2 linked regions of the Methanolacinia paynteri genome follow. The protein of the gene in region 2 binds, or shares a complex with, the protein of the main gene of each other region. Links are inferred from orthologs where the notes say so. Each region holds a gene or a part of one and is shown on either strand. Other genes may lie near its edges.

Region 1 (4,692 bases), on a different replicon or contig from region 2:
AGCAGGAGAAGGTAAGGAGGTGGCGATATCGATTGAAGGGCCAACAGTTGGAAGGCAGATCGATGTCGGCGACCAGCTCTTTGTCGACATTCCGGAAAACCACGTAAAGGTAATCGAAAAAGAGATGCTTGGACGGCTGGACCCCGGAATGAAAGAAGTTTTGGAGGAATTCACCTCCATGAAAAGAAAGGACGAACCCTTCTGGGGTAAGTAGTTTTTTTAAGGTTACAGCTCAAAATTATAAAGACCTAAATATTGGAGATTCACAATGGCAGATTTCAAAGTAGTATTGTCCGACCCCAAAAACGGCATGGCTTACAATATCGAGGCTACCGGCGGGATGGCAGGATCATTAATGGGTAAGAGCGTTGGCGACGTAATAAAGGGAGACCTTCTCGGTTTCGAGGGCTACTCGATCGAGATCACCGGCGCAACAGACAGAACAGGAATTCCGGCAAGAAAGGATCTTCCCGGTGCAGGCAAAAGAAGACTCCTTCTCTCCGAGAGTACAGGGTTCCACCCCACATACGACGGTCAGCGCATGAGAAAGACCATCAGGGCATCCGAGATCACCGGAGACTTCGTCCAGATCAATGCAAAGGTCGTTGAATACGGTTCAAAGGATCTCAAGTCCTACTTCGAGCCCGAAGAACAGCCCGCAGAAGCTGCGGAGTAAAAAAGATTAATCTATTTTCCCAATACTTTTCTTCAATTCATCAAGATATTCTTCAAAGCCGACCCCGTATTCTCTTGCAAGTATGACTATCGCAGCCTCGGGAAGGAGGTTGCCGTCGAACTCATCCTCCATGAGTACATTCATCTCCGAGATTACTGCATTTATCTCGATCCCGTTCTTTTCCGCAATGGCGGCGGCAAGGGATTCGACAGGGTCCTTTTTTTCAAATATCTCGGACGACGGTTTATAGCCGAGAGGTATGTCTATTTTTGAAAACTCCTCAGGTATCGAATAATAGTCTCCCTCTTTCCTGATCAGGCCCTCTGCATCCGCCATAGAGATCACCTTCTCCGCCTGCTCGCGATTCATCCAGTGGCGATCGATAGCGAGATAAAAAACGATTTCGGACTTCTTCAGACGGTTACGGCCCATGTTCCTGAACGGTGCGGCAATCGTCATTTGAAGAGTCAAAGTCTACCTCCCGAGAATCAGGTTCTTCAGGTCGAGTGCATCGACATTGCCGGCAACCCCTTCCTTTGCGATATAGCAGTCGCAGGCCATCCCCTTCTCTTCAACCTTTACCAGAAATGAAGTTGTTGAGCGTGGGATTCTCCTCTCACCGGTGAGGATCGTCTCGTTGAACATAATCCTGAAATCCACAGTATCAGTTGTCGTGTCATAGAATCCGGGAATATTTTCAATCTTATCGAAACCCGTCTTATCCTTTGCAACAAAAACCTGCAGATCGAGTTTTACCAGTTCGTCCCCGACTTTTTTCGTTATGTGTTCTCCGTCGAAAGATCCGATTCTGCTGATGACAGTCATAAAAGGCTCTTCTGCCACAAAATCAAGATCACACCTGAGAGGAAAGCGGAAGTATACTCTACGCATAAGTACAGAATTGTTTGGTTCCTATAAAAATGTGCAGGAATCGAATGATTCCTGTACTGTTTTGAGGATAAATCACGAAGTGATTTTACGATGAAACGTTCATGAAACGTATGTTTCGAGCACGTACAGAATTTAAAATTGATAAAAGAAAAACGACACAAAAAAATTATTCAGTCAGAACGGCATTGATTGTGCCGTCCTGGCCGGGCCTTGACAGGATCCTTGCATTTCCAAGCTCTGTCTTGATGATTGCGCCCTTCGTCAAAAGGTTACGACGGACGTAGTTCGGGTTTGCCGGGTTTTCGACCACGGTCTCAATCATAACCTTCTTTGTCTCGCCGGTCTTCGGGTTTGAAACACTTGCAAACTGTGCACGAAGAGCCCTCATCTTGTAGTTTCCGCCATGGGTCCTGATCACCTTGTAGCGAACCTCGCCGATGTGAGTGTCTGCCGGAGCCCTGCCTACTTCAATTCTTCTCTTACCACGAACGAGACGGACACGACCGCCCGTTACTTTCCTTACGGATCTTCCTTGCCAAAGCATTGATACACCTATATCTATTACTATCTCGTCAACAGGAAAAAGCTGATAACGCTTTTCCCGCAGTCAACTGAAGTGCTATATATATTCAATTTTTAGTTATTTAACTCCACCGCAAAACACCGGATGGAGATCATTTCAGGATCTCTTCGGTGAGTTCCGAAATCCCGTCCCCTGTCTTAAGATTTGTCTTAAATACAGGCATTACAGGATTATATTTCGCGATGTCATCAACCATTCTCTCGACATTGCATCCGACGTATTCCGCCAGATCCACCTTGTTGATTACAGCGATATCGCACCCGCGAAACATCATGGGATGTTTGTTGACGACATCGTCGCCCTCTGTCGTGCTCACAACCACTATACGTTTCTCTGCACCGAGGGCGAAATCGGTTGGGCACACCATGTTTCCGACATTTTCAATAAAAAGGATGTCAATCTCATCGAGGGGGAGATGCTCGAGTGCATGCTCTACGATATGGGCATCAAGATGGCACTCCTTACCCGTATTAGCATTAACAGCCTTTGCACCGGTCGCCACAATCCGCTGGAAGTCGTCGTCACCCCAGACGTCTCCTGCAATCGCACCTGTTTTAAGCCCACGCTTTACGAGTTCGGGCACAATTCTTTCTATAAGGGAGGTTTTCCCCGAACCGATCGCCCCCAAAAGGTCAAACCCGCGAATTCCGTGATCCTTTAAAAGATGGTGGTTTTTATGTGCGAGTCTGTTGTTTGCCTCAAAAATATCCTTTTCAATACTCACGTCAACGTGATGCATGGATAGAGGTATGATCATACCTGTTATTAGGTTCACTGATCAAACAGTAATCATGGAAGATGAACGAATCCTTTATCCCTGCTATTTCAATAAGGAACTGAAGAGAAGCGAAGGGAGGAGGGTGCCGGTATCCGCCGGAATCACCAAACCGGATACCCAGAACATCTATAAAGCAGCAAAAAAGGCGGGTCTTTCGGCAAGAACCGAGGAGAGCAAACATCCGGCCCACTGGACAGAAAAAGGCGGACGGATCATTGTATCTTGGAAAGGTTCAAAAGAAATACTGATAAAAAAAATAGCAGAGAAATTGTCGGAAGGTAACTGAGCGGACATGTACGATCTTCACACGCATACCATTCATTCAGACGGGGAGCTCCTTCCGACCGAACTTATCCGGAGGGCTTCTGTTTTGGGATATGATATCATAGGGATTACCGATCATGCCGACAGGTCGAACATTTCCCAGATCATAAAAATGACGGAATCCGTCAGGAGGTCAGCTGACGAGTACGGAATAAGGCTGGTCACGGGTGTGGAGATTACCCACGTCCCCCCCAGAGAGATCCCTGAACTTGCAAAACTTGCAAAGGAAGAAGGTGCGGAGATAGTGATAGTCCACGGCGAGACAGTAGTCGAACCTGTGATGAAAGGTACGAATTCAGCTGCATGCAGCTGTGAATATGTCGATATTCTTGCCCACCCCGGCCTGATATCTGAGCAGGATGCAGAACTCGCAAAGGTCAGCGGGGTCTTTCTGGAGATCACTTCCAGGGGAGGGCACAACAGGACGAACGGTCATGTCTGCAGGATCGCCGAAAGAACAGGATGCAGAATGGTAGTAGATTCGGACACTCACGATCCGGGAGATCTTATGACTGAAGAAGCGCGCAAAGCCGTAGCGCTTGGCGCAGGAATGAACAGGGACACTGCAGATAAGATTTTATCAGATCATGAAATCAGAGATCTCTTGAAAAGATAACAATTATTTAAAAGTTGCCGGAAAATTTATATAAAATTTAATCTAACATATATAGGTTACGAAAAAAATCGACCAGTTTTTCAGGAATGAGCCTATTGAAATTAGCCGGAATTGTCCAGTTTATAATAAATGAGCATATGATCGTTGCAAAATGCGATGCGGCGCAACTGCCCCCCCTGCATGCAAACATCATAGACAGGCGGAACAGAAAAGCTGGAAAACTGGTTGAAATTTTTGGAAATATCAAATCACCGTATGCTGTAATATGGTGCGAAAGGTCGGATAACCGAACAACCGGAGAGAAACTTTACACGAAATAATTCACTGGTGAAACTATGCAGGAAATAGAGAAACTTAAACAACTTCAGAGCCAGAGAGAGGCTCTTAAAAAGCGTACATCGCAGGTAGAGAAAGAGCAGAAGAAAAAGGAGGAATCCTCAAAGACGGTCTGTCCCGAGTGTGGAAGCAGGCAGCTCATCCACGACTACGAGCGTGCGGAACTTACCTGCCAGAACTGCGGTCTCGTACTTGAAGAGGAGTTCATAGACAGGGGTCCAGAGTGGCGTGCATTCGACCACGACCAGCGCATGAAGCGTTCCCGTGTCGGTGCACCGATGACCTTCACGATCCACGACAAGGGTCTCTCGACTATGATCGACTGGAGAAACCGTGACTCATACGGAAGAGCGATCTCTTCGAAGAACCGTGCACAGCTCTACAGGCTCCGCAAGTGGCAGAGAAGGATTCGTGTCTCGAACGCTACCGAGAGAAACCTTGCATTTGCACTCTCCGAACTCGACCGTATGGCATCGGCTCTCGGTCTT
Region 2 (5,438 bases):
GATCTCCTTGTGCGAAAGCAGCATTCTCCTGCAGCAGTAACGCTCAAGACCGAGATCATCCAGAATCTCCCTGATATCCTCACCAGCTTCCAATCTCTTCTTATACTCTTCATACTCGGTGGAAATCACTTTTCCACAGGTAAAACATCTGACTGGTATCATTGAGCCTGATCTCTCCCTTATATTTTAGCCATCCTAACGATAAGACTTTTGGAATTTCTTTCTTGCACCGCGTCCGTGAGGCTTTTTCGCCTCTTTCTGGCGGGAGTCGTTGACAAGAAGAGTCCTGTCATATGCAAGATATGCGTCCTTAATCTTAGGGTCGTTATACCAGTTAAGGATACCGCGGCCTATTGCAGTTCTGATGGCATCTGCCTGTCCCATGTAGCCGCCGCCCTGGACCTCGACACTGATGTCGATCTCGTCGGTTATGCCGGGGAGAAGGAGAAGGGGCTCTGAAATCTTCAGCCTTGAAAGTTCTGTCCCGTAGATTTCGAGGGGAACCGAGTTGATGCGGATCCTTCCCTTTCCTTCCTTCACGGTCGCCCTGGCAACGGCGGTCTTCTTCTTTCCGCTTGTATTGATAATCTTTGACATAAATCTTTACCCCCGGTTAGAATTTTGCTCCCAGCGTTTCGCTGATCGTTCCGATCTTTACATACTTGGGAGTCGACAGGGAGTCGACGTGGGCAGAGTCGATGACCTCGAATTCAGAGTTGGCAAACTCGTTCGGGACTCCGACATAGACCTTTACTCTCTTGAAGGCCTCGACACCGCGCTGCCTCTTGTAAGGGAGCATGCCCCTGATCGTGCGCTTCATGATGTGGTCGGGTCTTCTCGGGAAGAACGGTCCGCCTTCGCGTGAACCGCGCTTTCTCTTCACGTCGTAGTCTGCCAGAACACGTGCCTTTGCACCTGTAACTACGGCAGCTTCCGCATTGACGATCGCGATCTCCTCTCCCTCGAGGCATCTCTTGGCTACAAGGCTCGCGAGTCTTCCAAGGCGCAGGTCTGTTGCATCGATTACTGTAACCATTCTCCTCACCTCAGTATCCTTACAAGTTTTCCCTCGGGATTCGTCTTCACGAGGTCCTCAATAGTCATACAGGTTCCTTCGGCAGCTTTGATCTTGTCTGCTGCACCTTCGCTGAAATTGAGCGCGGCAACCTTCACTCCCCTTGTCAGTGCTCCGCTTCCGAGAACCTTGCCGGGTATGATCACGGTCTCGCCTTCGCGGGCGTACCTGTTGATCTTGCTGAGGTTTACCTCGGCGTAGTTGCGGCTCGGGGCCTCAAGTCTTCTCGCGATCTCGCGCCAGACCTTCGCATCGCCTGAACGGGACGCTTCCTTTAATGATGAGATCAGGGCAGTGTAACGCGGATTTGTCTTAGTAATATTCTTCATATCAGATCGCTCCGGATATCTCGTTTAATACATCCACCAGGCTGTCGGATTTGTCCTTCATTATTCCTAATGCGCAGGTCATGATCTCCTTCACGGGGAGCGACCCGTCGCTTTCGACGACAAATAAAAACCTTGTATTGTCCGGTTTAACGCTTATTGCCGGCCTGTCACCGATTCCGCTCGCCATACATGCCTTCTCACAGAGACGGCACATCGAACAGTCCTCGAGTTTCCCGTCGGCAACTTCGACCGATTTTTTGCCGACCCTGAGAACATTGCGCGGGCACTCTTCGACACAGTTGCCGCAGGCATCGCACCGGTCATCGATTGTGATGACGGGATATGCCTTGTAGCCGCATGCGAGAGTGGGCTCCCATTTTGCATGTTCGTCCCCGATATTGAGTTCCGCACGGGCCTCGAGAACGACCTTCTGGTCCTTTTCGAGTTTGACGATGGGTATATCCATATTCACCGGCGTGGCTCTCGGGTCTGCAGGTATGAGATCGCTCGAATGAACCGTGCCGGGGCCCTCGACGCTGAGCGTGAATATGGCCTGGCAGGACGAGCATCCCTCGCCGCCGCACGAACATTCGGACTTCTTTACATATTCTGACAGATCGGTCTTGATCGGAATCAGGCCGAGCCTGTGTGCCAGCATCTCGTCGAAGAGTGCACTGTTATTATCATATATCAGCACGTCTTCGATTGCGAGTGTAGGCACCTCTCCGATCATTGTCCTGCGGAATGTATTTGCAAACGCAGGAGTGGCATCCTTAAGCGTAAAACGCGCAATATCTTCGTCCAGCCTGCTGAATGAAATCTCCATTAATCAGACTCTCCTGCCCCTTCTTCCACCTTTTGCACGGATGCTGTCATGTGGAACGGGCGTTACGTCTTCGATGCGTCCGATTCTCATTCCCGCACGGGCGAGTGCACGGATTGCAGCCTGTGCTCCGGGACCGGGACTGCGTTGTTTGCCCCTGCCTGGTGCACGGACCCTGACGTGAACTCCTACGATGCCCTTGTCCTTTGCCGCCTGTGCGACATTGGTTGCCATCTGCATGGCAGCATAAGGTGAACTTTCATTTCTGGCCTGTTTAACAACCATACCGCCGCTGGACTTTGTCACGGTCTCGGCTCCCGAGAGATCGGTTATTGTTATGACCGTGTTGTTGAATGATGCGAAGATGTGGGCGATTCCCCACTTTTCATCAGATGCCATTATGCTCTGCCTCCCGAAACGATGCGCTCGCGTTCAGGGTGTATTGTGTCGGTAAGCGGAGAGTTTCCGTAATATGTGACACCTGCTTCTTCGGATCTGCGTACGCGGTAGCCGGGTATTGTAAGCTTCCTGCCGTTCACGGCGATGTGGCCGTGTGTAATGAACTGGCGGGCCTGCTTGGGCGAACGTGCGAGACCTTTTCTGTAGACGATGGTCTGTAGTCTGCGTTCGAGTTCGTTCTCCGTCTTCATTGCAAGAACGTCGCCGATGCCTGCACCGGCGGAGAGAAGACCATATCTCTCGAGGTGGCCGAGAAGCTCTTCCTGCTTTCTTGCGACAAATGCTTCATCCGTAACGGATGATTTAAGGGCGAGGAGGTCACGGGCGGCACGCCTGTATTTACGAAGCGTACTCTGGGCCTTCCAGAACTCCCTCTTGTTTCGAAGACCGTATTCCATCATGAGTCTGTTCTCATCCTCAATACGGGTCTTCTCGAAACGCCTCTTGGGAGTTTCATATTTCTTGTGGTTTTTACCGGGATATCCCATAACAAATCACCCTACTGTTTCTTCTTGCTTACACCGACGGTTGCGCCGTGGCGGCCTGTCGATTTCGTACGCTGTCCCCTGACCTTCTGGTGGGTTTCGTGGCGGATACCGCGGTAACAGCGAATCTTTCTCATCCTGTTGACGTCGTCGTCGACAGCCATACGGAGGTCTGTGCCGAGGAGCTGTTTTGCCTCTCCGGTGTACACATCCTTCTGACGGTTAAGCATCCATGCAGGGACCTTCCCGGTGTAGCCTGAGACTACCTCGCGAATTCTGTCCACAACGTCCTCTTCCAAAAGACCGAGGGTTGCACGCGGGTCTACACCGGCCATCTGTGCGATTGAGACCGATGTGTGCATACCGATGCCTGCAAGACCGGTAAGCGCGACCTGAACAGATTTGGTACCGTCAAGATCTGTGTTTTCTACCCTGACGAAGTATTTTATCTCTTGTTCTTCCATTCAATTGCCTCTCAGTATAACATACTGCATGTAAGATTTACGGTTTGTGAGCGTTGAGGGAGGGATTTGAACCCCCGAGTCCGAGAAGGACACGGGGTTAGCAACCCCGCGCCATACCAGGCTTGGCTACCTCAACTTTTTTTAAACAACGCATCTTACGACACTCGCGGTAAGATACCGCTCCATGAATATGCTTTAAAAGATGGGTCAATATCGTTATTAAGCATTGCGGATGACACCGTCGTCCTCCGCACTTTTTTCCTGTATTCTGTACGCAGGAGAAATAGAAAAAAAAGGCTCTTTGTTGATCTGTGTGGGTACAAAAAGCAGATTTCATTACTTTCGGCAACCCTTCGCCGCGAGCCGTCCGGCGGCATGACCGCCGGTGCCGGGGTTGCCTAAGTAAGATATGTAAGCAATATAGCAAAAAAAAGAAAAAAGAAGTTTAAAGAGCCACGATAAGCGACTCTTTGGAGATCTGGCCGACGAGTTTCTGGTCGTTTACGACAGGAACTGAGCTGATATTTTTGTTTACCAGCAGGTCGACGATCCCGGCGATGTCCGTTTTGGCATCGACGGTGATCGCAGGCGACGTCATGATGTCGCTGACGAACAGGTTCCTGACCTGGTACTCCTGGTGCTTGTCGCCGACCGCAGAGCGGAACTCGCGGAGAGATTTTGCGATATCGGTCTCGGTCACTACCCCGATCACTCCCGTCTCGTCGGTGACAACAAATTTCGTCACGTTCTCGTCGAGCATCCTCCGCCTCAGGTGGACAACCCTCTCGCCGGGGTGGATCGTGTGCGGAGCCTGCATGATCTTGTCCGCAGGGATTTCAGGCTTTACAACCTTTAACAGGTCGGTCGCATCCACTTTTCCGATCAGCTTGTGATCGCTGTCGAGAATGACGACGATCTTGAACTCCTGCAGCAGCGGGACCAGTACGTCCACGGGCTCGTCCGGGTAAGCGGACGTAAACGCTTCGTCGATGCCGCTTGCGACATGTATCTTCGTGGGAGATACGGTAGAGGTTTTTTTGCTTCCAAGTGTATCGGCAATCGCCTTTCTTGATATTGTCCCGACAACCGTCCCGTTGTTCGTTACTATCAGGGGATCGGCGGCCTCATCAAGCATTTTATCGAGAGCTTCCGTTATTGCAGCGGATTTTGCTATGGCAACAGGCTTTGACATTATATCTTTTATTAACAGATCTTCATTCATCTGAAACACCTCCAGTGGGGAATATTATTATATTTTTCCTCTTTCCGTTCTCAGGTTCCCCCGCCATACGACAGGGGCACTTCATCTCATTTCAATAATCTTTACCGGGTGACGAATTCCCGTTTCCTGACTGCGATAGCAGTCTTACAACATCGAATTCCGTTATCACCCCTACAAGGTTGGAGTCTTCGATAACAGGGAGTGCACCGACATTCTTCTCGATCATCTGTATCGCGGCATCTCTTGTAGAGACGTCCGGAGAAGTCGTGTAGAGATTTCCAGACATGACATCTCTTACAGATACCGAGATTATGTCCGAGACATCCCCCGTAACCATATTTTTGAACACACCTCCGTTTCCAACATACTTCATTATATCCATCGCCGTGATTATGCCGAAAAGGACATCTTCGCTGACTACGGGAAGTCTCCTGAATTTATGCGAGATCATCTCCTTTGCGACATTTGTCACCGTGTTGTCCGGCGACGTTATATACGGCGAACGTGTCATCACATCCCTGACATTGAGAGGGCTGTCCTGGTAGTTCATTACCTTTAAGACGTCCCTCTCGGTGACGATG

The links. Proteins that work in one complex are often made in the same cells at the same time.
Region 1: METPAY_RS06050 (region 2) and METPAY_RS06740 share a complex: the UniProt entries of both Methanocaldococcus jannaschii proteins name them as parts of the 30S ribosomal subunit. The link is inferred for Methanolacinia paynteri from one-to-one orthologs.

The regions. Positions count from the first base shown.
Region 1 is NZ_KN360930.1:103,566-108,257, reverse strand. The notes cover bases 423-3,220. They hold METPAY_RS06740 (30S ribosomal protein S8e), read right to left. Parts: upstream 2,112-3,220; coding sequence 1,734-2,111; downstream 423-1,733. Other genes in these bases: METPAY_RS06730 (signal recognition particle subunit SRP19/SEC65 family protein), read left to right, coding at 2,900-3,214; hypB (hydrogenase nickel incorporation protein HypB), read right to left, coding at 2,242-2,889; METPAY_RS06745 (hypothetical protein), read right to left, coding at 1,151-1,519; METPAY_RS06750 (DUF2240 family protein), read right to left, coding at 683-1,147; METPAY_RS06755 (30S ribosomal protein S6e), read left to right, coding at 423-676. Outside these bases: infB (translation initiation factor IF-2), read left to right, coding at 1-214; more of METPAY_RS06755, read left to right, coding at 269-422; METPAY_RS06725 (histidinol phosphate phosphatase domain-containing protein), read left to right, coding at 3,221-3,868; METPAY_RS06715 (transcription initiation factor IIB), read left to right, coding at 4,204-4,692.
Region 2 is NZ_KN360929.1:111,349-116,786, forward strand. What follows is about bases 1,401-4,245. They hold METPAY_RS06050 (30S ribosomal protein S4), read right to left. Parts: upstream 3,175-4,245; coding sequence 2,626-3,174; downstream 1,401-2,625. Other genes in these bases: METPAY_RS06035 (50S ribosomal protein L18e), read right to left, coding at 1,401-1,404; METPAY_RS06040 (DNA-directed RNA polymerase subunit D), read right to left, coding at 1,406-2,230; METPAY_RS06045 (30S ribosomal protein S11), read right to left, coding at 2,234-2,626; METPAY_RS06055 (30S ribosomal protein S13), read right to left, coding at 3,186-3,635; METPAY_RS06065 (CBS domain-containing protein), read right to left, coding at 4,081-4,245. Also shown: METPAY_RS06020 (DNA-directed RNA polymerase subunit N), read right to left, coding at 1-162; METPAY_RS06025 (30S ribosomal protein S9), read right to left, coding at 196-597; METPAY_RS06030 (50S ribosomal protein L13), read right to left, coding at 614-1,036; more of METPAY_RS06035, read right to left, coding at 1,042-1,400; more of METPAY_RS06065, read right to left, coding at 4,246-4,857; METPAY_RS06070 (CBS domain-containing protein), read right to left, coding at 4,949-5,438. UniProt on the Methanocaldococcus jannaschii protein: One of the primary rRNA binding proteins, it binds directly to 16S rRNA where it nucleates assembly of the body of the 30S subunit. With S5 and S12 plays an important role in translational accuracy.